2 regions of the Spirosoma luteolum genome follow, and region 1 is predicted to be linked to the other one. Evidence: riboswitches for the same ligand, from Rfam matches in the RefSeq annotation. Region 1 holds a riboswitch; the other holds the start of a gene.
What was found. A riboswitch is a leader RNA that binds a small molecule or an ion and turns the genes downstream of it on or off. The one in region 1 is predicted to bind cobalamin.
Positions count from the first base shown of each region.

Region 1 (15,461 bases):
ATACCGACTGGTTTCAGAGTGGTGCCCTCGAAACCATTTTTGATCTCGAAGCCGACCGCATCCGCGATCTGGCCATCGATCCCAACATGGTGCAGAGTGAGCGGGGGGTAGTGCTGTCGGAGCGCAGCACGGGCCTCGAGAACAGTAACTACCGCGTGCTGAACGAACTGGTACAGTCGGTAGCCTTTGTCGAGCACCCCTACATGTTTCCCGTCATCGGCTTCGAGTCCGACATCAAGCGCTGGACCCAGGCCGATCTGGAGCGGTACTTCAAAACCTATTATTCGCCCAACAATGCCGTGGCGGTGGTGGTGGGCGACGTAACGCCCGATCAGGTGAAAAAACTGGCTACGCAGTACCTGGAGTCGATTCCGGCCCAGCCGCTGCCCGACAGCCTGCGCACGGTGGAGCCCCCGCAGAACGGCGAGCGCCGGGCCACCACCTATAAAGACATTGCCACGCCCAACGTGCTGCTGGCCTACCACGTGCCGGCCACGCGCCACCCCGACTACTACGCCCTCGATCTGCTGAGTGGTATTCTGAGCACGGGCAACTCGTCGCGGCTGGTCAAGTCGCTGGTGCTCGACTCCACAATAGCCGCCCGCGTGTCGACCAACATGGATATCTCGTTCGACCCCAGCTTGTTTTCGGTGTATGCCGTAGCCGCCAGCAACGTGTCGGCCGAGCAGCTGGAGCGGTCTGTGCTCGCCCAGATCGACCGGGTGGTCAGCAGTGGAATCACCGATGAGGAGCTGCAGAAACTCAAAAACCAGAAACTGATGGAGTTTTACCACACCATGGAAACCATCAACGGGAAAGCCAACTCGCTGGGCACCTACGAACTGTATTTCGGCGATTACAAAAAGCTCTACGAAGCGCCGTCGCTCTACGAGAAAGTGACGAAGGCCGACGTACAGCGCGTGGCCAGAACCTACCTCACCGCCCGCAACCGCACGGTGGGCTATCTGCTGCCCGAAACCAAAAAATCGGCCGGTGCCAACTAACCCAGGATCATGAAAAAACTGCTTATACTCATTACGGCCCTGTTGCTCGTCAATGCGGCTACGGCGCAGACCTTCAAGGTGCCGCCCTACCAGAAAGTAAAACTTAAAAATGGCCTGACCATTTACCTCATGGAGCAGCATGAGGTGCCGCTCATCAACGTATCGGCGGTGTTCGATGCGGGCGCGGTGCAGGATGGCAATCGCTACGGCCTGGCCAGCATGACGGCCGATGCCCTGCTGTTTGGCAGTTCGCGCTACACCAAGGCCGAGCTGGAAGCCAAAACCGAGTACGTAGGGGCCAACGTCGAAACCTACGGCGGTAAGGAAGTGGCCAAACTGACGGCCTCGTTTGCGGTGAAAGATCAGGACCTGCTGTTCGGCATCATTCAGGATGTGCTGACCAGGCCCACGTTCGATCCGGTCGAGTTCGATAAGTTCAAGCAGCGCCTGCTGTTGCAGCTGACCCAGCAGAAAGAAAGCCCCCGGTCGGTGATCGGGTCGTATTTCAACCGGCAGCTGTTTGGCGACCATCCGTATGCCAACCCCATCAGCGGTACCCCCTCGTCGGTATCGGCCATCACGGCGGCCGACGCGCGGCAGTTCTACCTGAAAAACTACACGGCCGACCGGGCGGCCATCGCCGTCGTCGGCGATTTCAATACGGCGGCCATGAAAAAACGGCTGACCGATCTGTTCGGCAGCTGGAAAACGGCCCCGGCGACCTCGCCCCGGCTGGGCGAACCCCAGCTGGCTGCATCGGGCAACCGGGTGCTGCTGGTGAATAAAGACGATGCCCGCGAAACGACCTTTATCATCGGCAGCAAGGGAATCACCCAGAACAACCCCGATTTTATTCCGGTCACGGTGGTCAACACCATTCTGGGCGGTCGGTTCACGTCGTGGCTCAACGATGCGCTGCGGGTCAACTCGGGGCTTACCTACGGCGCCAGCAGCCGGTTCGGTACATTTCGCAACAGCGGTACGTTTGCCGTGTCGACCTTCACCAAAAACAGCAGCACCGTGCAGGCCATCGATCTGGCGCTGCACGTGCTCGACAGCCTGCAACGCACTGGTATCGACGAAAAAACGCTCAGCTCGGCCAAAAACTACATCAAGGCCGATTTTCCGCCCCGCTACGAATCGGCGAGTGCGCTGGCCAATCTGCTGACCGATATGTTTAGTATGGGTTTCGATGAATCGTTTATCAACAACTTTCAGAAAAACGTGGATGGGCTGACGGTTGCCAAAACCCGGCAGATCATCGATCAGTATTTTCCAAAGGCCAACCTGCAGTTCGTGCTGATTGGCAAGGCCGACGCCATTCGTGATAAAGTGGCCAAGTACGGTACCGTAACGGAGAAAGAAATCAAGGCCGAGGGGTTCTAAGTAACCAGCGCTTATCGACCGTTTACTCGCTGGTTGCTACCGCTCAGTCAATAATCATTGGACAAATTAAGATGCGGGCATACGTTTGAGGGATGGGCCGACCGCCGTGTCGGACCACTCGGATACCAAACCTACGTAAGGCTTTCCGCACTATTCCACCTGTTAGTTAAAGCAACCCCGCTCGTCGGGGTTGCTTTTTTTGGTTGCTTTCGGCTACCTTTGTAGCGAGTTATCGGTGCCTGATGCTGCTTCGTGGCAGCTTTCAAGGCTTAATAGGGAAGCTGGTTCAAAGCCAGCGCTGTCCCCGCAACTGTACGTTTCAGTACCCCCCGGTTCATGCTTCATGGCCACTGCCCGACTGTCGGGCGGGAAGGCCCGAGCCGGCGAAACAAGCCAGGAGACCTGCCGACGACCATCCGCTGTTGCCGCGTTCGGAGGAAACGTGCTGGCCGCGTGCCTGTTTGACGCACTCTTGCTGATTCGATTTATTTTGATAACCCGTTGGTGGCTTCATAGCACCCTGTTGGCTGGTTTGCTGGCTAGTAGTCGGCCGCTCGTTGGCGCGCAGCTACCCAATCCCTCGGATACGGCGGTGGCGCTCACCCCCGTGACCGTGCGGGCCATCGCGCCCGAGCGGTTTCTGGCCGGCCAGAAGCTGCAGCGCATCGACTCCACCACGCTGCAACAGTTCCGGTTCAGTACGCTGGCCGATGTGCTGGCCTACAACACCCCGCTGGCCTTTAAAAGCTACGGCCCCGGTCAGCTCAGCACGGTATCGTTTCGTGGTACATCGGCGAATCATACGGCGGTACTCTGGAACGGCATCAACATCAACCAGCCCAACCTCGGCCAGTCCGATTTTTCGACCCTTCCCGTGGCGGGGTTCGACCGGCTGTCGGTGCAGTACGGGGCGGGGGGCTGCGTAGTAGGCTCTGATGCCGTGGGCGGTAGTATTCTGCTGGGCAGTACGCCCCGGTGGAATGAGCGACTGGGCGTTACCCTTGGCCAGCAGATAGCCTCGTTTCGGAACGATCAGACGCAGCTGGGCATCCGCTACGCCACGGCGCCGGGGCAGACCTGGCAGCTTGCGGGCCGTACCTACGCTTACCGCAGTAAGCACAACAACGACTACCCCTATACCGAACGGCAGCGCTACTTCGTCGATGAGTCGACCACGGCGCAGCGGGGGCTGGTGCAGGATCTGTACCTGCGGCACCGCAACGGCCGGCAGCTGTCGTTCAACGCCTGGCTGACCGACAACGATCTCATTCTGAGCCCGACCGATACGCTGGCCCGCGAACGGACCCGCACCCAGTCGGCGCGGGTGCTGACGACCTACGAAACCAATGCGCTGACGCTGCGCCTGGGCTGGATTCGCGATATTATTGACTACGCCAAGAGCGATTTCGACCACCCCAGCCATACCGAAACCGATCGGTTTATTGGCCGGGCCGAGCGCGAACTAGCGCTGTGGCCGGGCAACCGTCGGGTGGCTACCACGCTGCGGCTGGGGGGCGAGTGGTCGCACTACCGCACCCGAACCGATGGCTACGGCGGAGCCCTCATTACCGAAAACCGGCAGGATCTGTACGCGCTGCTGCGGCTGCAGACCAGTCGGTGGCTGCTGACGGCCAACCTGCGGCAGGCGTTCGTGACGCGTTTCAGTCCACCCCTGACGCCCTCGCTGGGTGCCGAGTACAAGGTGCTTAACCGGCCGGGGCAGGTGCTGACGGCCAAGGCTTCGGTCGGGCGCAGCTACCGCGTACCGACGCTGAATGAGCGCTACTGGATCGGGCTGGGCAACCCCGACCTGCGGCCCGAACGCGGTCTGAATACCGAAGCCGGGCTGGCCCTGACCCAAACCCTGACCGATGCGCTCACACTGACAGCCGAGGCCACGGCCTACCATAACCGCGTCGACGACTGGGCCTACTGGAACCCGGCTACGAACTATCACGTCGAGAACCTGCAGCAGGTAGTGGCGCGCGGGGGCGAGCTGACCACCGGGCTGGCCTACCGTCAATCGGGCTGGCAGGCCGGTTTGCGCATCGGCTACGCCCTGACCCGCTCGACGCAGGAGCGGGCCTACGATACCTACGCCCGCGACATTCTGGGCAAGCAGCTTCCTTATGTGCCTATCCATACGGGTACGCTCAACGCCCACCTGGCGCGGGGGCGCTCGCGGCTGTCGATGCAGGTACAGACCAGCTCGCGCCGGTACATTACGTTCGACAACAGTCAGTTTTTCAAGGGGGTCGTGCTGGCCAACCTGCTGGCCGAAACGGAACTCCGGGTTGCCGGGGCGTCGGTTCGGGTGCAGGGGCAGCTCAACAACCTGTTCGATGCGCTGCTGATCAGCGTGCGTCGAACAGCCATGCCCGGTCGGAGTGTGGCGCTCAACGTGCTTATCAATTTACCAACCAATACCCAATGAAAAATCAATTTACCGCCGGCGCGCTGCTGAGCGTTGTGGCGCTGAGCCTCTGGAACTGTAAGACCACCGATCCCGAACCATCGCCGTTTGAATCGGGCGTTTATATCGTCAACCAGGGTAATTTCTCGCAGAACAACGGGACGCTGTCGTTTCTGGCGGCCAACAGCAGCGCGGTACAGACCAACATTTTCGTGACGGCCAACCCATCCATTCCGACGGCGGGGCTGCTCAACGATTATACGGAGGTCAACGGCAAGGGGCTGCTCGTGCTCGATAACTCGGCGGCTGGCAAAGACAAGGTCGAGATCGTGGAAGCGGGCACGCTGAAAAGCCGCGCCACGCTCCAGACGCCCGACATCGAAAATCCCCGCCGGGCTATCTACGCAGCGCCCAACAAAGCCTATGTGAGCTGCTGGGATGTGTCGGGCAGTTTTTCGGCCGGTACGTTCTATAAAGATCCGGGCTACGTAGCCGTGATCGACATGAATAGCGGCAAAGTGACCAAGAAAATCGCGGCCGTAAAAGGGGCCGAAGGCATGGTTCTGGTCAACAGGGAAGTGTTTCTGGGTAGCGCTGGCTACAGCGGTGGCAAAGCACTGGCGATTATCAATGTCGAAACGGACGAGGTTGTACAGAAGATGGATATGGGCGCCGAAGCCGAGCCCATCGCCGTCGACGCCAACGGTAAACTGTGGGTACTAGTGGGACAGGAGATGATCTGCGTAAATCCAGCCGGCCGGAGCATTGAAAAACGGGTAAAACTGGTAGCAACGCCGTCGTCGGTTGCCATCAGCCGCGACAAGAAAAACTTTTACTACGCCAGCAGCACCCGCACGTACCGCTTCAATATCACCGACGCGACGGCGCCCACTACGGCGGTGCAGAACCGGGGCTTCAGTGCCATCGGGATCGATCCGGCTACGGGAACCTTCTACGGCAGCCAGGCACCCGCCAACTACGTGCAGGCGGGCTACGTGCTGCGTTACCGCGAAAACGATGCGCTGATCGACTCGGTCAAAGCCGAAATCGCCCCCACACGCTTCTTCTTCCGGTAGGGAGGAGGGTTTGTAGTTGGTGGTTTGTAGTTTTCAGTTTACGGTTTACCGCTTTCAGGTTGCAGCGCGTAGCGGGCAGATCCGTAGCCTCGGTACTGAGTGCTGATAACTGTACACTGAAGACGGAGTACTGCCGGCACACCGAGTACAAAAAATGGATAACTGTACACTGAAAGCGGAGTACTGCCTGAAAACTGAAGACGGTAAACTGTATACTGAAAACCACCAACCACCAACCACCAACCACAAACAGAAATTACCCTTCCTCCAGCTCAAGCCGGCCTTCTTCGAGGTCGAGTTCGAACAGTACAGCCCGCAGCACCTCATCGTCGTGCTGACCGGCGCGCCGGAGTCGGGTGGCTTCATCGCGCTCGAGCTGAATAATTTCGAGCTGAATCCGGCGGGTCTCGCGCAACTCCGATTCGTTGACCGAGGCCCGCTTTTTTCCGCCTTGCCGCACCCGTAACCGGTCGATACGGGCTTCGTATTTATGTTTCAGCATGGCCAGCGCTTCGTCCGATACCTCGTCGCTGAGTGAATAATTGGCTTCCAGGTGCTCGATTGCCCGGGTAGCCAGTTGAATCCGCAGCCGTAGCTCTTCCTGCTCTTCCCGCTGGTCGGGTTTGATGGCCATCAGCCGGATCAGGTAAGGCAGGGCCGTACCCTGAATAACGAGGGTGACGAAAATGACGCAGTAGGCGATGAAAATAATCAGGTCGCGTTTAGGAAATGGAGCGCCCGACCCCAGGGTCAGGGGCAGCGCCAGCGCCGTAGCCAGCGACAATACCCCCCGCATGCCCGTAAAGGCCAGTACCGTAACGAGTTTGAGCGACAGCGTCCGGTTGCTGCTGCGCAGGCTGGGACTGAACAGCCGGGGTACATAATAGACTACAAACACCCAGATAAAGCGGGTGGCAATGACGGCCAGACTCACCAGGCTGCCGTAGACGATAAGCGTTCCAAATGTGTAGTCACGATTGTCGGTCAGCAGCCGCCGGAGCTGCAGCCCCATCAGCACGAATACGGTGCTGTTGAGCATAAACGTCATTACGTTCCAGACGCCGAGGGTTTCCAGATGGCCCCGGCGCGACATGTATTCCGAGGAGCGAAGCGTCAGGTACAGGCCCGACGCCAGCACCGCCAGCACGCCCGATACTTCGACGCGTTCGGCCAGCAGGTAAGCCGCAAAAGGCGTCAGCAACGACAGCGTGGTCTCGACGGCCGAGACGCCTGCCGTCAGGCGGTGGATATAGCGCACCACCCACGCCAGTGCCAGGCCGATAGCTACCCCCCCAATCACACTGATGACAAATTCTTCGCCAGCCTGGAGCAACACAAACTGCCCCGTGGTAACGGCCGCCACCGCATAGCGGTACACGATCAGCCCGGTGCCATCGTTGACCAGGCTTTCGCCCTCCAGAATTACGATGAGCCGGCGGGGCAAACCCATCTGCCGGATGATGGCCGTGCCGGCAATGGGATCGGTGGTCGAAACGGTGGCTCCCACGATAAACGCCAGCGGCCACGAAAAACCCGGAATCAGGCTGTGGGCTACCCAGGCAACCCCCGCCGTCGTGAAAATAACCAGCCCGAACGCCAGCAGAAAGATGGGCCGGAAATTCGCTTTGAAATCGGCCCACGACGTATTCCAGGCGGCCGCGTAGATCAGTGGGGGCAGAAAAACAAGCATGACCACTTCGGGCTGCAGGCCCACAACCCGAATGCCGGGAACCAGACTGATGGCCGTGCCGGCCAGCACCAGTACGATCGGGGAGGCAATCTTTACCCGTTCGGCCACGGCCGCCAGAGCCGTTACAAGTGCCAGCAGGCCAATAAATACAGTTAATGCGTGCATCGGTATGAACGTTCGGTGGGGTTAATAGACTATTTTAATGCGCTTACTGGTGAAAAAGGGCGGGCCATTCGCTTTTGCTGGCGAGCCGACCGGTATATTGGCGGTAAACTGACTATTTCCGATGAAACGCAGAGAAGCATTGCAGCATGTAGCCCTCCTGATGGGCAGTGCACTGGCCGCGCCAACCGTGGCGGGTGCCATGGGGCAGATTCTGAACACGGAGCCCGGCGTGACCCTTACGCCCGCTCAGGAAGCCCTCGTTGCCGAGGTGGCCGATGTGATTATCCCGACCACGAGCACGCCCGGTGCCAAAGCGGCCGGTGCCGAGAAGTTTATCATCCGCGTTATGCGCGACTGTTACCCCAAAGCCGATCAGGATGCGTTTTATGCCGGTCTGGCCAAACTCGATGCCGACAGCAAAACCCGCTTCAGCAAAGGCTTCATGGACCTCGATACGGCCCAGAAGAATGAGATGGTCAAAGAGTTAACCGTCAGCAACAAGCCGTTCTTTCTTCGCCTGAAAGAGTTGACCACTACGGGCTACTTTACCTCCGAAATCGGTGCCACCAAAGCGCTGGCGTATCTGCCTGTTCCCGGCCGGTTTGACGGTTGTATGCCTATCCAGCCCGGCCAGAAAACCTGGGCGATGTAGTGCCCCCGGGCTTGTCAGGCTGCTGCCCGACGGGGTATAAGCCATCTGCCAGCAGGCGCGCCTGCTTAAGCACAAAGGATAGATGTAGCCGCTGACGGGCACACCCCCGCTTTTTCAAATGCTCCGACTTTTCAATCAGAAAACGCATGTATCTCAACATTGACTCTATAAAGGAACAAACCTACGATGCGATTGTTATCGGCTCGGGGGTAACCGGGGGCTGGGCCTCCAAAGAACTGACCGAGAAAGGGCTACGGGTACTGATGCTCGAAAAAGGGCATCAGCTCGAGCACATCTCGGGCTATCCCAACGCCACTAAAGACCCCTGGGAGACCAAGTACAATGGTCGGCTCACGATGGCGCAGAAGGAGTCGCACCCGAAGCTGATGCGCGACTACCCATACAACGAAAACACCGAAACCTACTGGATGAAAGATACCGACTCGCTCTACAAGGAGGAGAAACGGTTCGACTGGTATCGGCCAAACATCGTGGGGGGGAAATCGATCATGTGGGGGCGGCAGTCGTACCGGCTCAGCGATATCGACTTCGAGGCCAACCTTAAAGACGGCATTGCCATTGACTGGCCCATTCGCTACAAAGACGTGGCCCCCTGGTACAGCTACGTCGAAAAAGTAGTAGGCATCTCGGGCGAAGCCCTGAACCTGCCCCAGCTACCCGACAGCGACTTTCTGCCGCCCATGGAGATGTACTGCGTGGAGAAAGAAGTGCGCAAACGGATCGAGAAAAACTTCCCCGGGCGCACCATGACCATTGGTCGGGTGGCCAACCTCTCCAAAGCCACGCAGGCCCAGATGGGCATTGGCCGGGCTGCCTGCCAGTACCGCAACCGCTGCGCCATGGGCTGCCCCTACGGCGCGTATTTCAGTACCCAGTCGTGTACGCTGCCCTATGCCGCCAAAACCGGCCGACTCACGCTGCGTCCCGACTCGGTGGTGACCAACCTGATCTACGACGAGAAAACCCAGCGGGCTTCGGGCGTGCGCGTGGTCGACGCCGTGACGCTGCAGGAGCGCGAGTATTTCGCCAAGCTGGTGTTCGTGTGTGGCAGTGCACTCGGCACAACGGCCATTCTGCTCAACTCCACGTCGCACCGGTTCCCCAATGGGTTCGGTAACGACTCGGGTGAGCTGGGCCACAACCTCATGGACCACCACTTCCGTACGGGTGCATCGGGCGTCTGGGAAGGCGACCTCGACAAATACTACGTGGGGCGCCGGGCCAACGGTATTTACGTGCCGCGCTACCGCAACATCGGCAACGACAAGCGCGATTACCTGCGGGGCTTCGGCTACCAGGGTAGCGGCAGCCGGCAGAACTGGCAGCGCGAAATTGCCGAACTGTCGTTCGGGGCCGATTACAAGGAAGACATGACCAAGCCCGGCCCCTGGACCATGGGCCTGAGCGGCTTCGGCGAAACGCTGCCATACCACGAAAACCGGATGTTTCTCGACAAAACGGCTAAAGACAAATGGGGTATGCCGCTGGTGGTGTTCGACGCTGAATTCAAGGAGAACGAGAAGAAAATGCGCGTCGATATGCAGAACGACGCCAAAGAAATGCTCGAAGCGTCGGGCCTTAAAAACGTACGTGGCTACGACAACGGATCGTATCCGGGTATGGCCATCCACGAGATGGGTACCGCCCGGATGGGTCGCGACCCCAAAACGTCGGTGCTCAACGGCAACAACCAGGTCCACGGCGTCAAGAACGTGTTTGTCACCGACGGCGCCTGCATGACGTCGGCATCGTGTGTAAACCCGTCGCTCACCTACATGGCCCTGACGGCCCGCGCGGTCGATTTTGCCGTGAAAGAAATGAAAAAGCGGAATATCTAACAGGCCGGCCACAGCTGGCTCTGCCGATTCGGGTGACTGTGGCCAGTAGGGCCGTGGTCACCCGTTTCTGTTGGCCTGCCCGGTTGCCGCGGCCGGATAGGTAAAGTTTAGCAAAGTCGGCACTTTAGTAGCATATAGCCTGACCCGCTGTCGGCAACTACCGCGTCATGATCTCAAAAAAAACGTTTTCTCGCTTCGGTCGTCCAACGGCCGTGGTTGTTGCGGCCGGTCTGGCCGTGAGTACCGCGCTGATGGGGGCCTACCAGAACCGGAGCCTCAACCAGGCGTCGGGTGATTACCTGAACCGGCTGTTTGCCGGACTATCGGCCGACGATACCCACGACCCGAAGTATGCGGTGGGCAGTCTGAATGTTGCACCCGGGCTCGAAGCGAGCTTGTTTGCCGCCGAGCCCATGCTCACCAACCCCACCGATATCGACGTCGATGCACGGGGCCGGGTGTGGGTGTGCGAAGCCTATAACTACCGGCCCGCCATCAACGGCAACCCTACCCGCCCTGAGGGCGATCGCATCATTATTCTGGACGATCAGAATCACGACGGTCGGGCCGACGTAACCAAGGTGTTCTACCAGGGCCCCGACATCGAATCGCCCCTCGGTATCTGGGTGCAGGGCAACCGCGTTATCGTGTCCGACAGCCCGAATGTCTGGGTGCTGACCGACGACAACGGCGACGACAAAGCCGACCGCAAAGAGCTGCTCTTTACCGGCGTCGGAGGGGAACAACACGACCATGGCATGCACACCTTTGTATTCGGCCCCGACGGTAAATGGTATTTCAACTTCGGGAACGAGGGCGGACAGCTGCTCGACAAAAACAAACAGCCCGTTATCGACATCGCCACCGGCAAGGCCATCAACCGGCAGAATTTCCGGCAGGGTATGGTGTTCCGCTGCGATCCCGATGGCAAAAACGTGGAGATGCTGGGCCAGAACTTCCGCAACAACTACGAGGTGGCGGTCGATTCGTATGGCACGCTCTGGCAGTCGGACAACGACGACGATGGGAACAAGGGCGTGCGGATCAACTACGTCATGGAGTATGGTAACTACGGCTATACCGATGAGCTGACGGGGGCGGGCTGGCAGGCCAACCGCACCAATCTGGAAAAAGATATTCCGCGCCGGCACTGGCACCTCAACGATCCGGGAGCGGTGCCCAACCTGCTCCAGACGGGGGCTGGCTCGCCAACGGGTATCATTGTGTATGAGGGCAAGCTGCTGCCCGATGTATTCCGCAACCAGGTCATTCACTGCGATGCTGGCCCCAATGTGGTCCGGTCATACCCGGTGACCAAAGCCGGGGCGGGCTATTCGGCCACCCTTGTCAACCTGCTTGAAGGCGCGCGCGATCAGTGGTTCCGGCCGGCCGATATCTGCGTAGCCCCCGATGGTTCACTGATTATTGCCGACTGGTACGATCCGGGCGTGGGCGGGCATCAGGCCGGCGATCAGAGCCGGGGGCGGGTGTATCGGGTAGCACCCCGCAACACGCCCTACACGGTTCCGGCGGTCGATCTGACGACTACCGCCGGGGCCATCGATGCCCTGCAGAGCCCCAACATGAGCGTTCGCTATGCCGCCTGGCAACACCTGCACGGGCTGGGTGCCAAAGCCGAAAAAGCCCTGGCTTCTTTCTACAAAAACAGTTCCGACAGCCGGATGCAGGCGCGGGCGCTGTGGCTGCTGAGCAAAGGGCCCCATGGTCAGAAATACGTCGATGCTGCACTGGGCAGTACCGATGCCGACCTGCGCATTACGGCCATCCGGGCCGCCCGTCAGCTGGGTCCGGCATCGGCACTGGCTGCAGTAAAGAAAGCGGTGAACGATGCCGATCCGCAGGTACGGCGCGAGTGTGCCATTGCGCTGCGCGGCAGTCAGGCGGCCGAGGCTCCGGGCCTGTGGGCGCAGCTGGCCAGCCGGCACGATGGGCAGGATCGCTGGTATCTGGAAGCGCTGGGCATCGGCGCCGAGGGCAACTGGGATCGCTTCTACGCGGCCTGGGCCAGCCAGACCGGTGCCGATCCAACCGCTACGGCGGCCGGCCGCGACATTGTGTGGCGGGCGCGTACCCGCGCGTCGGTCCCGATGCTGGCCAAACTAGCGGGCGACCCCAGCACCGACCTGACGGCCCGACTCCGCTACTTCCGCGCCTTCGACTTCAACCCCGGTGCTACCGAAAAGTCGCAGGCGCTGCTGGCCCTGCTACAAGCCAACACCGGCTCGGCTGACGTGACGCGTCTGGCGCTGCGCCACCTCGACCCCGCTTTTGTGCGGCAGAATACAGTGGCTCAATCGGCCCTGGCTACCCTGATGGAGCAGACCTACGGCCAGCCCGAGTACCTGGAGCTTGTGGCCCGCTACGAACCGGCTACTGAAAATAATCGGCTCCATAAACTGGCGCTGGCCAAAAGCACCGAAGGGATGGGCCGCGATGCCGCCCGGCAGCTGCTGCGGCAGCAGGGCCACGGTCTGATCATGACCACGATCAACGGCGCCAATGCCGATGCCGCCACGCAGATGGTAACGGCGCTTCGGTGGGTGGGCAGCAAAGACGCCCTGACCATTCTGAAACAGGTGGCCACCGGCGATCAGTATCCGACAAGTCTGCGCATGGCCGCTACCCGCGCCCTGGGCGGCAGTACCGACGGGGCCGATCTGGTACTGGCCCTGCTCGAATCGGGAGCCATCAACGGCGACTACCGCAAAGCAGCCGTACAGGGGGTGAGCAACGACTGGCGGAAGCAGATCCGTACCAAAGCGGCCAGCTACCTCGACGGCGGGCAGAGCACCGAAGGCAAAAAGCTGCCCGCCATTGGCGAACTGCTGGCGATGACCGGCGATCCCGGTCGGGGTGTGGCCGTTTTCAAAACCAACTGCTCGATCTGTCATCAGGTCAACGGCGACGGCATGGACTTCGGCCCCAAGCTCTCGGAAATCGGCTCTAAACTCCCGAAAGAAGGGCAGTACCTGGCCATTCTGCACCCCGACGCGGGCATCAGTTTTGGCTACGAAACCTGGGCGGTAAAGTTCAAGGACGGCAGCACGCTGACCGGCATCGTATCGAGCAAAACCGAAACCGACCTGCAGATGAAGTTTCCGGGGGGCGTTACCCAGCAATACAAGATGGCCGATGTGGTGTCGATGACCATGAGCGAAACATCGATGATGCCCTCGGGCCTGCAGGAAGCCATGACCACGCAGCAGCTGGTCGATCTGGTCGAGTATCTGGCCACCCTGAAAAAGAAATAAAAACGTATCGTTCCCTCTTCCTAAATTCGACTCAATGCAACGACGCAGTTTCGTTAAATCGACCGCCGGCCTGGCCGCAGCCTTCACCAGTAGCGTTGTGCCCGACAACTGGCACGCCCAGCCAACCCAGCTGGCCAAAAATTCCTTTAAGCTCAAATACGCCCCCCACCTGGGTATGTTTGAGAACAGCGCCGGCAAAGACCCCATCGACCAGCTCAAATTCATGGCCGATATGGGCTTCACGGCCTTTGAAGACAACGGCATGATGGGACGCGATGTGGCGATGCAGGAAAAAATGGGGCGTGAAATGGCCCGACTGGGCATCACGATGGGCGTTTTTGTGCTCGACAAGGGTGGCAACGGGGCCAATACGCTGGCTGCCGGCAAACCCGAGTACATCGATATTTTTCTGAATGGCTGCCGGAAAGCAGTTGAAACGGCCAAGCGTGTCAACGCCAAATGGACAACGGTGGTGCCGGGCGACTTTGAGCGTCGGCTACCGATCGGGGTGCAGACGGGGCATGTGATCGATGCCCTGCGCCGGGGCGCCGACATTCTGGAGCCCGCCGGTCTGACCATGGTGCTGGAGCCGCTGAGCGACACGCCTAACCTGTTTCTGCGCACGTCCGACCAGACGTACGAAATCTGCCGGGGTGTCAACAGCAAATCGTGCAAGCTGCTGTACGATATCTACCACATGCAGAAAAACGAAGGCAATGTGCTGAACAACATCGACTGGACCTGGAATGAGATTGCTTATTTCCAGATCGGCGACAACCCGGGCCGGAAGGAGCCAACCACGGGCGAGATAAATTACAGGGGTATTTTCAAGCAGATCTACAAACGCGCCAAAGCCGAAAACCGCGAGTTTATCTTTGGCATGGAGCACGGCAATTCGATGCCGGGCAAAGAGGGCGAGATGGCCGTTATCAAAGCCTATCAGGAGTCCGACAACTTCATGATCTGACGGGCCCGACCCATTCGCAACAAGAATCGCAGGTGCTGTAGTCATCGGTTTCAGGCCGGTTACTACAGCACCTGTTTTTGTGTCTTACAGCACAACAACCGAATTTTCATCGGCCGAAATACCACTGGCAACGTACTTGTCGGCGGCCCAGTCGTTTTCCCACGTCGTGCCATCGAGGATGTAGCGGTACTGATATTCACTGCCTACGGGCAGCTCGACCGTGGTTTTGTACGAACCGTCTTTTTGCTTCTTCAGGATTTGTGCACTCGCATCCCAACCATTGAATTCACCCGCAACGGCGACCGTCTTAGCGCCATTCACCGCTTCGGCCGGCAGCTCGAACGTTACTTTAGCAACAGGCTTACTTTTCAGGTATTGTTTGGCAATTGCCATACGACGTTTAAGTTTGGTTTGTGCTGCAAAATTATATCACAATAAAAATAAAGTCATAATTATCAGGTGGTTATAGGTATTTTTTCTTTAAATAGTTATAATCTATGTATCTTGTTTTATACTTGTAACGGCCGGCCGGTAAGGTGCTAAAAGACAGGCCGATAGCCGGCAGGGTATGGGCTGGCACTGCTTAGCCTATTGGTTCGGTGGTTTGAGCGGGGTAGGCGCGGTATTCGCGGGTCCAGTGCCAGGCCCCCTGAAACGCAATCAGACAGAACACGGCGTATTCGATGCCGACGAGCTTCACGCCCTTTACGAAATAGATGTACGTACTGATGAGGTCGATTACGAGCCAGACCCACCAGCATTCGAGTTTTTTCTGAATCATCATGAACGTGCCGATGATGCTCATGACGGTTGTGAACGAGTCGAGGTAGGGGAAAGCGCTGGGTTTGCTGAACAGGATTGGAAACCAGGTGTGCAGGTTCTGGGCCAGCGTGCCCAGGGCCAGCGTCGCCACGCCACCGCCCAGCAGCATACCCACCAGGGGCCGGCCGGTCAGGCGCGTGATGCGCAGCTCGTTG
Region 1 covers NZ_BAAGZE010000008.1:418,453-433,913, reverse strand. The annotation lists gene ACYVAC_RS15715 (M16 family metallopeptidase) at 1-1,004, shown strand, start outside; gene ACYVAC_RS15710 (M16 family metallopeptidase) at 1,014-2,390, shown strand; cobalamin riboswitch at 2,607-2,814, shown strand; gene ACYVAC_RS15705 (TonB-dependent receptor plug domain-containing protein) at 2,923-4,824, shown strand; gene ACYVAC_RS15700 (YncE family protein) at 4,821-5,879, shown strand; gene ACYVAC_RS15695 (Na+/H+ antiporter) at 6,136-7,734, opposite strand; gene ACYVAC_RS15690 (gluconate 2-dehydrogenase subunit 3 family protein) at 7,856-8,386, shown strand; gene ACYVAC_RS15685 (GMC oxidoreductase) at 8,533-10,245, shown strand; gene ACYVAC_RS15680 (PVC-type heme-binding CxxCH protein) at 10,413-13,517, shown strand; gene ACYVAC_RS15675 (hydroxypyruvate isomerase family protein) at 13,552-14,484, shown strand; gene ACYVAC_RS15670 (isoamylase early set domain-containing protein) at 14,569-14,877, opposite strand; gene pnuC (nicotinamide riboside transporter PnuC) at 15,068-15,461, opposite strand, start outside.

Region 2 (15,461 bases), on a different contig from region 1:
AGTTCCACAGCTGGTTGGCCGCCGTCAGAATAATGGGTTCCCGATCGGTTACCACAATGGTATGTTCGTGCTGAACGGCCAGGCTGTTTTTGGCCACCATGGTCCAGCCATCCCCGGTTTCCTCGGCATACCGGGCCCGGGTCGACAGAAACGTTTCGACGGCGACCACCGTATTTTTTTTGAAGCGGTTTTTATTCGACCGGTCGGCGTAGCACAGAATATCGAACGGCGCTTCGTGCAGACTCCGCCCCACGCCGTGGCCGGCCAGGTTGCGGATAACGCGGTAGCCCCGCTTTTTGGCTTCGGTTTCGATCAGCTCGCCGATGTCGGCAATCAGTACGCCCCCGCGGATGCGGCTGATCGCTTTGGCCAGAATCTGTTTCGATGCGTCGACCAGGGCCCCGTGCTGGTGGATATCCTGCCCCACCACAAACGACCCGCCGTTGTCGGCCCAGAAGCCGTTTCGTTCGGCCGACACGTCGATGTTCACCAGATCGCCCTCGCGCAGCACGCGCCGGGCCGACGGGATGCCGTGGCAGACTTCGTCGTTCAGGCTGATGCACGTCCAGCCGGGAAAACCATACGTCAGCTTCGGGGCCGACCGGGCACCACTGGCGTTCAGCAACTGCCCCCCGTACTGATCCAGGGCCAGGGTCGACATACCGGGGCGGGCGTGTAGCTGCATGCGCCGGAGGGTGTCGCCCACAATCTGGCTGATGGCCTGCATACCCTTAAAATCGTCTTCGGATGTAAGCGACATAACGTTGATTGGTTTGTGTAACGGGCGGCTCCCGGTCGAAAACCGGTTAACGGTCCGTTACGGTATCTGCGGCAAGTTAATGCTATTCGTCTTGTTCGTTGCCATCAGCGCCCCACGGCCGACTGGCTTCTAAGGGCGGTCTGGTTATCTTTGGCGTCGAACCAATCGTATTTGTGTACTTTATGTCTTTTTCTACCTCCCGAGAGCTGACCATCCTCAAACTTGACTTATCGGCCAAAGCCAAAAACGGCATCAACTTCATTCTGGCCGCGATCATCGTCTGGTCGCTGGTAACCGTTGTCTGGACACTGCCCTACACCACCAACACCAAAGCTATTTTTACCTTCATCATCGGCTCTCTCCTGCTTCCGCTGGCGTGGCTGTTTTCCCGTTTGCTGGGCACCAGCTGGACCATTCCCGACAACCCGCTGCAACCGCTGGGCCTGTGGCTCAACCTAGCGCAGTTGCTGTATTTCCCCATTCTGATTTTCGTTTTTCTGCGCCACGTCGATTATTTCCTGCTGGTCTACGTCGTCATTACGGGCGCCCATTTCTTCCCCTATTCCTGGTTCTACAGCACGCGCTCCTACGCCGTTATGGCCGGTCTGATTTCGGTTGGAACGATGCTGCTGGGGCTGTACACCCAGCCCGAACAGGCCTTTCTGATGCCGGCGCTGCTGGTTGGCTGTCTGGTCATACTGGTTATCTGGAACGTGGCCGACTACCGAAAAAGTGCGCAATTGTACCAGGCCGCCCTGAACGCCTGACTGGTCGGCATCTCAACTATACGAAAGAACGCGTTGTGCCTGCAGGGACAACGCGTTCTTTGCTTATACGCTTCTCAAAATCGACCATCCGTAGGACAATTTCGGGGGACGCTGTATAACCAGGAATTATATATGGACAGTATTCCAGTAACGGAGCGTAGAGTCGGATTATGCCAATAGTATAAGTGTCTCCAGTCAGGGTGACTTCCGGGCTAACCTATCGAAAGGAGGTAACGGTTGGTCGATCACGTTATCTGAATCCGAAACTGATATGTGTGTCAAGGCAGCTAAGGCCATAGGGCTTGAGTTTGCCGGGGTTGATCTAATACGGGAGAAGATGGGGCAAACTTACGTAACAGAAGTGAATGGCAATCCGGGTACTGGAATCATTCACGTTACAGGTCAAAACTATTTCAATTACTTGATAAAACACATTGAGACACGGGCAAAAAATAACGAAGCAGTAACGATTCCTGTGCCTTTACCTAACGAAGAAAAGAATGAATAACAGGAACAAGAAAGAGAAGAAGAAGCGTCAATTAAAAGATACCAAGAACTTATTAGTAAGAAAAACAATAATCTTTTTTATAATGAAGGAGGACTTTTATCATTTCTAAAAATTAAGTTTAGCAACTAGTAGAAAGCTTATATGGGGACAACCTGATCTAAGATTGTTCCCATATAAGCTTTCTACTATTTAATACACGGATTGTTTTCAATATCGTCTATGATTATACTATTGTAATTGTTCTGTTCATATTCTTCGAATTTTTCTAACAAGAACTTTTTACAAGCAGAATTAGGCAGTTCATTTAAGAAAATTTTGAAGTCTGAATATGACCCAAATATTTGAGGTATAGTTGGGTCGAAAACATACTCGTTTTCCATTGGTGGAGTATATTTAGATCTTATAGCATATTTAATAAATTCAGTATAGTGACTCTCTAAGTAAGATTTCATCATCAAGTTAGCACTAGGATGGAAATTAATTCTTCTAGTTTCTGATGATACTGTGTCCCAGTTGAACGTATAAAGTTGTTTTATTTTACTTTCATTTTCAGGTTCACTTTTTATTGTTTCTTCCATCACTGTCAATAACATTTGTTTTACTTCTTGTACTTCTAAAATCTTAGGGTCTTCATTTCTTAAGTGAAACTTTAGAATTTCGTGCAATATTTTCCCTCTAATTAAACTATCGTAGTCTTCACTAAGAAGGGTCTCTTTGACAAACTGATCGTAATCATTTTCGTTTTCAAAATACGTATCAATATTAAATTGCTTTCTAACGATCAATACTGTGGCTTGATTTATAGCCCTTTCGTAATTATGAATCAATAATAAATTACGAACAACGTCTTTTAATTCTTTTACATTTTCAAATGTTACAATCATATCTATATAGTCTATCATTTCATCTAGTTTTTTATTATTTGTAATTTTTATAAAATAGTCTCTCAATGACGACTCTCCTTTCCTAAGAGAAGTGTTAAATTCACTAATTGAGATCGAACCAGCAAGTTGGTAAAAGAAATATATATTAAAATTGTAAGCTCTAATTATAGATCGGCTTGTTTGCTCCCTCTCTTCATCAAATAAAGTTTTTAAGTTGTCTTTTATATAATCAATTTTATTTAGTGGAATGTTTAGGCTTGCAGCCGTGATATCGTTTACATATTTTTTGAAATTATCTTCTGAAAATTGCCAAGTTTTACTGGCGCGAATAAGTTGAATTAAAATCTTCTCTTCAGAAATGAGCGAGTAAATACTTGGAAATCGATATTTTATAAGCTCAAGCGTAAATAAATCATATAAATCTACTTCGCTACCAATTGTCACATAAGCAAGCTGGAATGAATTCACAAATCTTTTGACATCTCTTAGATTATATAAATATTGGCTTATGAATATCTTTGGTGATGACCGTTTAGACGCACTAAAAAACCCAGTAAATGGGTCCATATCTGGGTTTGGAAATATTCGTTCAAATCTAGTTTTTTCGAGTAAAGGAAGAGAGTCTAATTTGAGGTAGTTTTTCAAAGCTTCTTCCACAATGTTTTTTCTAATAGGAGGTAAAGTAATTTCTAATTGGAAGACTTTCTGTAGAAAGTTTTCTTTGTTATTGTACGTTTTTCCATTTGCCAAAGTATTTAATACGTAGTTTTGATCGAATGCGGCTATAAAGAATGTGTTGGAAAAATCGGCAGTATTTCTAATAAGACGAATAATAGATATTAGCTCATCTGACATTAAACGATCAATGTCATCTATAAAAACAACGAGTCTTTTTCCTGACTTTATTATTGCTTTATTTAGAGAATCATACCTTTCTTTCAAACTTTTTTCCTTACCTGTAAGCTTTTCTATCGATTGTTTTACTATCTTAGAAAATTTTGAGTCATCAATTTCAGTCAGCTTGTCTGAGTAATCTTTTATTTTAGAAATAATATCATTATCGTCAAACTCGTCTTCAATGGCTTCGAAGAAATGAGACAACATTTGTCCAGACTTTTCAAATTTCCATGGGTTAAAATTTACAACCACGCTGTTTTTATCAAGGTTAGATTTGATGAAGTTTAAAAAAGTTGTCTTTCCATATCCCCATTCTGCTATAACCGCAATAGCTATTGCTTTACTTGGAACAGTAGAATTAATTATTTTGGATACGTGTATTGCATACTCCGACCTTAATAGTTTATCATTAGCAGAGTTTATAGTATCAGGTAGGTCTTCCAAAAGTTGAAAATTAGGGTCGGGTTCAAGAGGTGATTTGTTATAAGAGTAGGCAGAGGTTAAGAGTAAAAAACTGGTAAAAATCAAATCTCCCAATGCGACACTTGTATCTCCTATGTTGTAAAAGCTAAACTTATCAGAAGATCTGATTGTTAAATACACTACTAAAAAATAAAGAGTGTAATATAAAGTATAAGAATTCGGATATTTGTTCTCTCTTATATTTGATATGAAATAATATATCCCGTAAACAAAAGTGCATATAGATAAAGTAGAGACGATAAAGTCTACCTTAAAATTTTCGAATAGAGCTATAGAAACAGGTTTGAGAAGTTCTATAATCTTTATCCTGAAGAAGAGAAATATTGTAAGTAAAAACAAAGATGGTCTAATCTTTTTAAAAGAGAAATCGGACAAATAGATTTTCAATAAGCTCATATAGTTATTTTTTATAGTGTGATTCCTGCTTTTGAAGATTTTATAGTTAAGTAGCTTATTAATCCACAACAAGCTATCAGCGTAAATTGTGAGTCTTCAATGTCAACTGTATCATTTGATTTTAGAGAATGTCTAATTCCGCTCTCGTCTCCAGCCCATGCATAGAGACTATTAATTGTATTAATTATGCTAGGATGAATATTAATCAACTCGGAGTTTTTGATTTTTTTTATTGAATCTGTTAGAGTTGCTTTGGGAGATTTAACGACTAGTTTTAATAAAGATTCTAGAGCTGATATAGATTCTTTAGCTGAATTTCTATAATCAGGATTTTCCCTATCAGAAAAAAGTTGAAGAGCCTGTTTAAGATGAGTGTGTACAGTATTTATGTTTGCTGTCTTATCCAGACTATCTGCTATCGTAAATATCTCATTCTCGTTTGCAATTGGCACAAATAAGTCTTCAACAAGTCTATATGTGCAAAGTTCTTTTTTTAGGACTTTATTTATTCCACGGTGGAAGTTGTCTTTTGTTTCTGTATAAACGTCACTGTTAGAAAAGGTTTTAAATTCTTTTATCAGAAACTCTATAAAATCGTAGTATCTGTACCACGTACACTTATCTAAGAATTCATCGCAGATTCTAATAACTCTATCTTCATATTCGTAGTCACTGGGAAAATAATTTATCTTCAAGTTAAAAAAGCCTGCCCAAATTCTAATGAAGAAATTTTTAGGTTTATCGAACTCATCATTATTCGAATCATAGCTTGCCCTATACTCATCACCAAACGTGAGAATCCAACTGTGTATTTGATTCCACAATTGAATTCTGGTTGAATCGTTGATTGAGTCGATTTGAACTAACTTCTTTGTGTATTCGTACCTCTCAGAGAAACTCATTTGTCGAAGATCAACTACCTAGATATTTTTACACCCTATCTTATTACCTATAAAAAACCCCGAAACTGAATCAATTTCGGGGTTTTTTGCCTTTTTGTGGAGACGGAGAGATTCGAACTCTCGTCCAGTCAAGGAAACCGACGTGCTTTCTACATGCTTAGGTCTACTTAGGATTGTCGGGAATCCGCCCGGTGCAGACCAGACCAAGCTTCATCCGTAGGTGCTTTTGTCTTACCCGTTGTCAACACCATTATCCGGGCCAGCGCTGCGAGTCGATGCCTCCTGATCCAGCCAGCAGCACGTAGGCCGGGGAGACAATGGCTATTGCTTAATCCTCCGGATTAGGCAGCCATGGCGTAGTTATACTCGCCAGTTATTGTTTTGACGATTTGTTCGGGTCGGGAAATTCCGTCAACTCCCGGCATGCTTACCCGCGACCTCTGCAAGCTGTCAATTCCGGTCGTCCCCAGAAACGACACCCGAGTGGGGCGTGTATAGGCTAACCCCGCTACGCCCTGTTTAGTTCGTCCCGATCGCTAAAATCCTGTATTCGAATTGCACAACTTTTCCTAAACTTATTCGTACTTAAGATGTTAGACGCGTAGCCAGTTTCCGTATTTTTTTCTCCTACCCTGCCTGCCCCATGACGCTCTCATCCTTCGAAACCGAACTCTACCAACACCTGACCCCTTTTTTTGCCGCCCACGACTTTGCCCTCGTGGCCGACCGCAAACAGTATCGCCGGAAAACCGATACGGGGTTTCAGAACGTCATCTTGTCGCCCGCCTTTTACGGCGACGAAACCCTGCTCGAAGTCAACTTTGGCTGCCGCAACGAACAGGTCGAGCAGATTGCCCAGCAGTTTCTGAACAACCTCACCGATTACCGCAACGAAGCCAATACGGTTATTCTGTCGATCGGCAAGTTCAGCGGGGTGCATTATTTCCGCTATAAGATTCACTCGCCCCGCGAGATGAGTCAGGTGTGCGACGAGATCGAGTCGTTTTTCAGCGAACAAGGCTTTCGCTTCCTCCAAACGGCCTGTAGCCTGGCCCACCTCAACGAGTTGCTGAACGATGACCCCAGCGTGCCCTGCCGTTACGTATATAACCAGACGCACCGCTGTTACAAAGGCATGATTGTGGCCCGGCTGCTGCACAACCCCCACTTCGACGGGCTGGCCGACAGCTACCGGCACCTGATGAGCCGGCAAAGCAACAACCCCTACGAGCTGCTTCATTTCGAGCGGCTCATCACCTACCTCCGCCATTACTCGGCAAACTGAGCAGGCGAGCTACTGCCGGGCAAACGTGGCAATCAGCGACGCTACGCCCGGCGCCAGCGCCAGGCCGGGCTTGTTGTAGGTTTGCCGGTTGCCGGTCAGGCTGGTGCCGGCGTCGGCCTTGAGCTGGTGGGTCATCTGATCGACCAGCACGAACCGGTCGGCCGGGCGGGCGGCCCGCAGCCGCTGGGCATCGGCCGGGCTCAGCTGGGTATCGCGGCCGCCCTGAATGATGAGCACCGGCCCGCCAAACGCCCTGATTTCCTCGGCCGGATCATACCGCATCCAGGACCGGTAGATGGGCTGATAAACCGGCGCAAACTGGGCTTTAAACTGAACACTGCGGGGGTGCACCACCTGCCCGGCCCGCAGCGAATCGAGCAGCCCATCGATTTCGGCGCGGATATCGGCCGGGGCGCCCGGCGGGGCCAGCTGTTCTTTCAGCAGGTCGGCGAGGTTGCGCCCGGCCCCGGCCAGCGAGATCAGCCCGTGTGCTTCGGCCTGCCGCGCGGCCAGCATTCCGACCAGCGATCCTTCGTCATGACCCAGCACCAGCACCCGTTTGAAGCGCCTGTCGGCCTGCAGCAGCCGGATGAAGCCGACGGCATCGCTGACCGTTTCGTCGAGCGTGGGGCCCGCCTTGGGGAGCCGGGCCAGGGCCGCCGTGCGGTTGGTGCCGGCATATCGTTTGTCGTAACGGGCCACGGCCAGCCCCTGCCCCACCAGACTGTCGGCCAGTAGCTGATAGGCATTCGACGCCAGGCCATAAGCACTGTTGCCGTTGCGGTCGGTTGGCCCCACGCCCCCCACAATCAGGAGTACCGTTGGGGGGCCGGCGGGGTGCTGGGGCAGCGTCAGGCTCCCGTCCAGCGTCAGGCCGGTCTGGGCCGGCGTGGTAATGGTATAATGGATGGGTTCGGTCGACTGACCCCAGGTACGGGTCGCTAACAGGCTTGTCAGCCATAAAACAGACAGCAGTCGGGTAAAAGCTGGACGCATTGGAACGTATGGAGGTGGATGGCGGCAAATTACAACCGCCCGCCTTCTTTCGCCACAACTGGCTCCGTGAATCAACCAGACGGTCAGATCGGACGCACCTCGGCCAGTTGCAGCTGCACCGGCCCGATCAGCCCCGAATCGAGCAGGGGCGACTCGGCCGTGTAGTGCTGCCAGGTCGTAAAGGTTACGCGCCCCCCCGCCGGTTTGGGTTGCCCCGCCCGGTACCAGTCGGGCAGTGCCTCGATGGCGCCATTGCTCAGACTGGCAAACCCGCCCGCCCCGCCCCCCGGCGTATAGCGCGCTTCGGGCGGCAGCTGCTCGTCGCCGATTAGCCGGTTGGGCCAGAGGTTCGTCACCTGGATTTCCAGTTGGTTTGTCCCGCTCCTGACCACCCCTGTGATGTCGACCCGGTAGGGCCGTGTCCACAGAATACCCAGCGACTGGCCGTTGACCGCTACCTCGGCAATCACCTCCACCCGACCCAGATCGAGCCACAGCTGCTTGCCCGCGGGCCGTTGGGCATCGGTCAGCTCAACCGACAGCGTGTAGGTTGCCGTGCCCGAAAAATACCGCACCCCCGGCTCGGGGTGTTGGTTGAGGGGTAGCAGCGCGGGCAGGCTGATCTGGGCCGGTGCACCGAGGTCGGGCGGAAACGAAACTGTCCAGGGGCCCGTCAGTGTCCGGTCGGGGGCGAGCCCGGCTATGGTCAGGGAGGTTGTTTGCCCGCCTGTGTCGCGCAGCGTATAGCGGCCGTTGGCCCGAAACAGCAGCGCCGGCCGATCCTGTCCGGCCAGTGCCACCACCGGGAGCGCCGGTTCGGCCGGGCGCGGTTCGGCCGCCAGCTGCCGGATGGCAGCCTCGCTCAGGGCGGTGGGGTGCAGGCGCGGTGGCGTCAGGTCACCGTTGTAATACGAAGCTCCTTCCTGGAGGTAAGCGGGGCACGTACCCGGGTGTACCGTAGCGCCCGATACGGTACCGGTCTGCGCGAGCTGGCCGTCGACGTAGACCGACGGGATACCCGCGCGGTACACAAGCGTTACGTGGGTCCAGCCCGACAGGGGGCGGGCTGCCGCCAGCACCAGCACGGGCGCCCCACCCCCGTGTTGCCAGACCGCCACGCCGTTGCGCCCGATGGTGAGCCCGGCGGTCGCGTGGCCAATGCCGTAGAGCGCCTGGCCGTCGGGCGGGTAAATGGCGTAGTAATCGGTCCAGGGATCGGCAATCTGGCCCATATAGTTGCGGGTGCCGAGCATGCAATTCAGTTCGGGCTTAGCCCACAGGCTGATCGTAAACGAGCCCGACACGGTGGGGTGCAGTTGCCGGGGCGTGGGCGCAAACGGACGCGTTTGCAGCAGCGTCTGGCTGCCCCGCCCGACCGAAACGAGTGCGCGCGCAGGCTGCCCCGGCCAGATCACGATAAAAGCCGAGCCCGAAGGTCCCAGCTGTACCGGCAGCCGCAGGTGGGTACTGCCTACGCGTTCGCAGACGCCCACCGGCACCCGCTCACCCGTAACGGCATCCCAGCGTTCGGCCTGTCCGTTGGTGGTACGGAAGGTGCAGACCAGTTCTTCGGTGGTTCGGCGCTGATTGGCCAGCAAATAAACGTCGGTCTGATCGACCCGCCGGTGAATCCAGGTAATCGGCGCGTCGCCGGAGCGCGAACTGAGCTGCACGTCGGGCCCGACACCCGCCTGCGCCAGCACAGTAGCCAGCGAAGCAGCGGGCCGGATGTGCCGGGGTAGGGATGTATCCCACAGGGCTGCTACAGCCTTCGTAAATACCCCATCGCCCCCCGCATCGGGCCGGAGCCCCGGCGTCTGGGTCGGGGGGGCGCCCACAACCGCCAGCCCCTGCGCCACAAAGGCCGTGAGCCGGCGCACCAGGGCCAGGGTCATACGGCCGGCGGGCGGCAACACCAGCACCCGGTACTGCATACCGTCGGGCAGCGTCAGCCGGCCATCGACCACGCGGGCGCGGGTCAGCAGCGTTTCGGCGTTGATGAGATCGTAGTCGTAGCCCGCCAGCGGTGCGGGGGTCAGCTCGTCGGGGCTTACCCGGGTGTAGGTGCCGGCGTCTTCGCCGACGAAGTAAGCCAGGTCGGCCACGAACAGCCCCTGCTGCAGCAGGTACTGGCAGCGGGCTATGTAATCGAGCCAGCCCCGCCCCACCGACCACCAGGTTGTGGTGCGGTCGAAGTGGATGCCCCACGGCCCCATGGTCATGCCGGGGCGGGCAGTGGGGTGCGGCTGGTGGGCGTAACGGTGAAAAATAATTCGGTTGAGACCCTGCGTGAAGTAGCTATCACCGAGGGCTTTCATGGCAAACGGGTACTCCTGCCAGCGGGCCGATTCGGGCTCGCCCGTAAAAGCCTCGGCCCCGACCACGCGCTGCCCGTTGGTATGCGCAATCGACGCGGCCAGCTTGGTGGTCCGGCGCATCGACCGGTTGTTCTGAAACAGCGTCGACAGGCCATTCCAGAACTCGCCCATGTTTACGTCTACGCGCGCTCCGATCTGCATTTCCTCCATGGGTCCCCGGTCGTAGGGTTCGGCGTAGGCCGTCAGGCCGTGCTGGTGGCAGAGCGTTGTAAACGTGCCGTAGTAGGCATCGGCCATCAGGTCGGCCTGGGTACGGCGCAGGTCCCACAGGAAGCGTTCGGTGGTGTCGGGGCTGCCCACCCGGCGCCCCGTCAGCGCGGGCAGGTACGGCAGCAGGTCGTAGCCGGCCCGGCGGCTGAACTCCTCGGGAAAGCGGGCGGTCCAGTTCTGCATGCCCACCTCGTAGCTATCGATCAGCAACCCTACCCGGCCATCTTTGGCCAAGGGGCCAAGCGTGGGCAGCAGCTGCGCCATCATGTTCGTGAAATGAAACCGGATGGCGTCGGCGCTGTATTTATCGCACTCCAGGCCAATACCGGTATCGGGGGCCGAGCGGTTCAGTTCGCCCACGGGCGTGTAACCCAGGCGCAGGATGGTCCAGTTGCCGGCCGGAGCCGTCCAGCGCAGCACACCGGCCGCATCAACCTGATCCGTCAGGTCGACCAGCGTGGCGGGATCGATAGCCGGTTCGCCACCCCGGTCGGGCGGAGGGGGTGTGCCGTTGAAAACCGTGTTCGTTTTTTTGCGCCAGTCGACTAGCCGGGACGTACCCGATGGCCGTAGCTGCGTAACCGTTCGGGGCGACGTGCTGCTGATGCGCAGGTAGCGCGTCGTAGCGGTTAGCCCGTCGAACACCGTGCGCTCGGGTCCGGTGGCCGCACCGATGGGCATCCGGGCCAGGCTGCGGTAGGTTTGCCCGTCGTCGGATATGGCCAGTTCGAGGGTGATGCCGGGACCACCAAACGCCATAGCGCCCGCAGCCGGGGTGCCAGAGGGGTCGGCCACGGGCTCACTCACCAGCGAAAGCGACCGCAGGGCGTAGGGCTCCCGAAAGGTCAGTGTGAGGGCTCCGCTGTCAGCATTGCGCACGACCACACCACCGGGCTGTTCGCCCGTCAGGCGGGCATACGCCACCGCGCCATCGCCCGTTCGGGCTTCGGCCAGCAGCGCTGTCAGCGGAGCCTCGCCGGGCAGGGCCGGAAACGCCAGCACGCGCACCGCCCGGTAGTAGCCCAGGCGGGTCAGCGGTTGCGGCAGCGCCACGGTCAGCGCCCCGCCCGACACGGCGGTTTCGCTCCAGGTGAGTTGCTGCATGGCCCATTCGGGCGTGATCCAGGGCCCACCGCTCGACGACCAGCCGGGGCAGTTGTGCATGGTAAACTCCAGTCCGAGCCGCTGCGCTTCGCGGATAGCGTGCTGCTTGAGGGCCAGCCACTCGGGACTCAGGTACACCACCGGCCCTTTGGGAATGCCGGTGCCCGCGTCGAAGTTCTGGAAACCGCCCAGGCCAATGGCCTTCATGGCTTCGAGGTCGCGCGTGATGCCGTCGGCCGTTACGTTGCCGTTCATCCAGTGCCACCACGTCTGGGCGCGGGCCGTGCGGGGCGGCTGCCGAAACCCGTCGATCAGCGAATCGGCTCCGGGGTCGGCGGGGCTGGCCTGTATCAGACCGGTGGGCGTAATGAGGGTGAGCAGGCCGGCGGCCGAGCTTGTTTTCAGGAAGGTACGTCGTTGCATCGGTGGGTCGTGTCGTTGCCCAAGAAGCCGAAAACAACCCGTTCCTACCAGTCGGCATGGCCCTAAAAAAAGGCTGGCAGCCGACGAAGCCCCGTGCGGGTGCTTCGCTGGCTGCCAGCCGCCTATACCCGGGTCAGCGTCGAACCGGACCGATTGGCCCCGGCTACACCAGGGCGTGCGACCGTTGCAGCTGCCGGGCCGCTTCGACCATGTGCTCGAGCGCCTGCCGCGTTTCGGGCCACGCCCGGGTTTTCAGCCCGCAGTCGGGGTTGACCCACAGGTTGCGGGCGGGGATATGCACCAGCGCCTTTTCGAGCAGCGTCACCATCTCGGCAACCGTCGGCACGCGGGGCGAATGGATGTCGTACACGCCGGGGCCGATTTCGTTGGGGTACTGAAAATGGGCGAAGGCATCGAGCAGTTCCATCTGCGACCGCGACGTTTCAATGGTAATTACGTCGGCATCCAGCCGGGCAATCGAGTCGATGATGTCGTTGAACTCCGAGTAGCACATGTGGGTATGGATCTGGGTCTGATCGGCCACCCCGGCCGCGCTCAGCCGGAAGGCGTCGACGGCCCACTGCAGGTAGGCCGGCCAGTCGGCCCGGCGCAGCGGCAGCCCTTCGCGAATGGCCGGCTCGTCGATCTGGATGATCCGGATACCCGCCCGTTCGAGGTCCACCACTTCATCGCGGATGGCCAGGGCCAGCTGAAACGCCGTGGTCCGGCGGGGCTGATCGTCGCGCACAAACGACCATTGCAGCATCGTGATCGGGCCGGTCAGCATGCCTTTCATGAACCGGTCGGTGCGCGATTGGGCAAAGGCCGTCCAGCGCACGGTCATGGGCCGGGGGCGCTCCACATCGCCGTAGATAATGGGCGGCTTCACGCAGCGGCTGCCGTAGCTCTGCACCCAGCCGTTCTGCGTAAACACGTAGCCCGCCAGCTGCTCGCCAAAGTATTCGACCATGTCGTTGCGCTCGAACTCGCCGTGTACCAGCACATCGAGCCCAACGGCCTCCTGCCAGCGAATCGCGGCTTCGGTTTCGGCTTCCAGCGCCTGGTTGTAATCGGCAACCGTCAGTTCACCCTTTTTAAAGCGCGCCCGCAGCTGCCGGACGGCGTCGGTCTGCGGAAACGAGCCGATGGTGGTGGTTGGAAACAGCGGTAACCGCAGACTGGCCGTCTGCAGCACCTGCCGACTGACAAAGGCACTCTGCCGATTAAAATCGGCGGGCTCGATGGCCTGCACGCGGGCCGCCACCCGGGGCTTGTGAATCAGGGGCGAGGTGCGCCGGCTGTCGATGGCGGCCTGATTGTCGGCCAGCAACGCGCCCACGCTGTCGCTGGTTGTGGCCGTAGCCAGTTTGCCCAGCGTCACCACCTCATCGAGTTTCTGGCGGGCAAACGCCATCCAGCGCTTCATGGCGGGTGTCAGTACAGCCTCGTTCTGTTCAAGGTCCAGATCACAGGGGCTGTGCAGCAGCGAACAGGAAGGCGCCAGCATCAGCCGGTCGGCACCGAACCCGTCGATGGCCTGCCGAATGAGGTTGAGCGACCGAACAAAGTCATTTTTCCAGATGTTGCGGCCATCGACCACGCCCAGCGACAGGCACTTGACCGTTGCGGCCAGCCGGGTATCGGCCAGCAGATCGCCCAGCTGCGACGGGCACCGCACCAGATCGAGGTGCAGACAGTCGACGGGCAGTTGGGCACCGGTCTGGAGGTTGGCCCCCAGGCATTCAAAATACGTGGCCACCATCAGCTTCAGCCCCGGCACGGCCTGCCGGATGGTCTGGTAGGCCCGCCCGTACGCCTGCTGTTCATCGGGCGTGAGGTCGAGCGTCAGGCAGGGCTCGTCGAGCTGCACCCACTCCGCCCCGTGCCGGGCCAGCTCCTGCAGCAGACTGACGTAGACGGGCAGCAGGTTGTCGAGCAGGTCGATGCGCCGGAAGCCCGGCTCCTTTTCTTTACCGAGCAGCAGAAACGACACGGGGCCGAGCAGCACGGGCTTGGTCGTCAGGCCCAGATCCCGGGCCTCGTCGAACTCCCGGACAAGTTTGTCGCCGTAGCGCCGGAACGACTGGTTGCGGCTGAATTCGGGCACCAGGTAGTGGTAGTTGGTATCGAACCACTTGGTCATCTCCATAGCCGGTATGTCGACTCCAGCGCGCTGGATGCCCCGCGCCATGGCGAAATACAGCGTCAGATCGGGCCGCTCGGCCAGGAGGGGCTGGTAGCGGTCGGGCACGGCCCCCACGAGCAGGGCCGTGTCGAGCACCTGGTCGTAGAACGAAAAATCATTGACCGGCAGCAGGTCGATACCGGCCGCCTGCTGGGTGAGCCAGTTGGCCCGGCGAATGGCCTGGCCGGTGGCCAGCAGCTCGTCGGCGGTGATGCGGCCGGCCCAGAACTGTTCGCAGGCCCGTTTGAGTTCGCGGTGGCTCCCGATGCGCGGGTAGCCGAGGTTATGCGTCAGCATACGTACTGTGTGTTAAAAGGTGTTAGACAAACGCCCCTGAAACACCCACCCGCCAAAAAAACCGGTGGACCTACCCCGTTGGCACAGACCTCCCCCACACCCGCAGCCGGCCAGCCCGACGCGGCCTGTACAACGCACAGCCACGCCACGGCCGGCACGCCTGACGCGCGCGGTGTTGGCACTCTCCCTACGGTAGTAAATCAATGCGTGAACCGGGCCCCGGATCGTGAGGGCACAGCCATTGAGAAGGTCGGCAAGTCTCCTGGCTCGTATCATCGGTACCGCCCTTCTCATCCGGTACCGGACAATGGGCCTGCTGGGCAACGACTTGTTTCTGTTCAGAAACGGATACTTACAGTAGCACGTCTGCTCGTGATTTACACACGATTCCTTTTTTAATTCCTGTGGTGCCTGGTGAAGCGGGGCAACCACCGAAACCGACCATCCGATTGACGGGTGTTACAAAGAACAGCGCAAAGGTATCGAAATAAGCGTGTAAATGCCGAATGGGTAGTTTTTGTTTAGCCGCTAGTGCGCCGACCGGTATCTTTACGGCGTCTTATCCCCTGCCTGACCTATGGCTTTTTTGCTCGTCGGTATCACCCTTCCGACCCTCGCCGACCGGCAGTGGGCGCTGCTGCCCGCCCTCTTCGACGCGGGTCTCGATTACCTCTACGTGCGTCAGCCCGACACCCCTGCCCTGCGCAACCAGCTGCTCACCACCACCCTGCAGCCGTGGCAGTCGCAGCTGCTGCTCCCCTTCGATCGGCCCGCCGGTTTCTTCCGGCGTCACTGGACCGAGCAGGCCCGCCGGCAGGCACCAGCGGACCAACGGGCGTATTCGACCAGCGTGCATAGCCTCGCCGACTGGCCCGGACTGGCGGGGCGCGTCAGCCTCGCGTTTTTCAGTCCCCTGTTTCCCAGCCTCAGCAAGCCCGGCTATAGCCCCACGGTACCGCTGCCGGCGCTGGCCACCCACGTTCAGT
Region 2 covers NZ_BAAGZE010000006.1:293,325-308,785, forward strand. The annotation lists gene map (type I methionyl aminopeptidase) at 1-760, opposite strand, end outside; gene ACYVAC_RS11815 (DUF7010 family protein) at 943-1,527, shown strand; gene ACYVAC_RS11820 (ATP-grasp domain-containing protein) at 1,709-2,035, shown strand; gene ACYVAC_RS11825 (KAP family P-loop NTPase fold protein) at 2,221-4,419, opposite strand; gene ACYVAC_RS11830 (AbiJ-NTD4 domain-containing protein) at 4,707-5,597, opposite strand; RNA gene ssrA (transfer-messenger RNA) at 5,692-6,065, opposite strand; gene ACYVAC_RS11840 (hypothetical protein) at 6,241-6,882, shown strand; gene ACYVAC_RS11845 (alpha/beta hydrolase) at 6,892-7,878, opposite strand; gene ACYVAC_RS11850 (glycosyl hydrolase) at 7,962-11,993, opposite strand; gene metE (5-methyltetrahydropteroyltriglutamate--homocysteine S-methyltransferase) at 12,157-14,475, opposite strand; cobalamin riboswitch at 14,711-14,932, opposite strand; gene ACYVAC_RS11860 (thiamine phosphate synthase) at 15,053-15,461, shown strand, end outside.
Region 2: another riboswitch for cobalamin. It lies ahead of metE (5-methyltetrahydropteroyltriglutamate--homocysteine S-methyltransferase); the one in region 1 lies ahead of ACYVAC_RS15705 (TonB-dependent receptor plug domain-containing protein).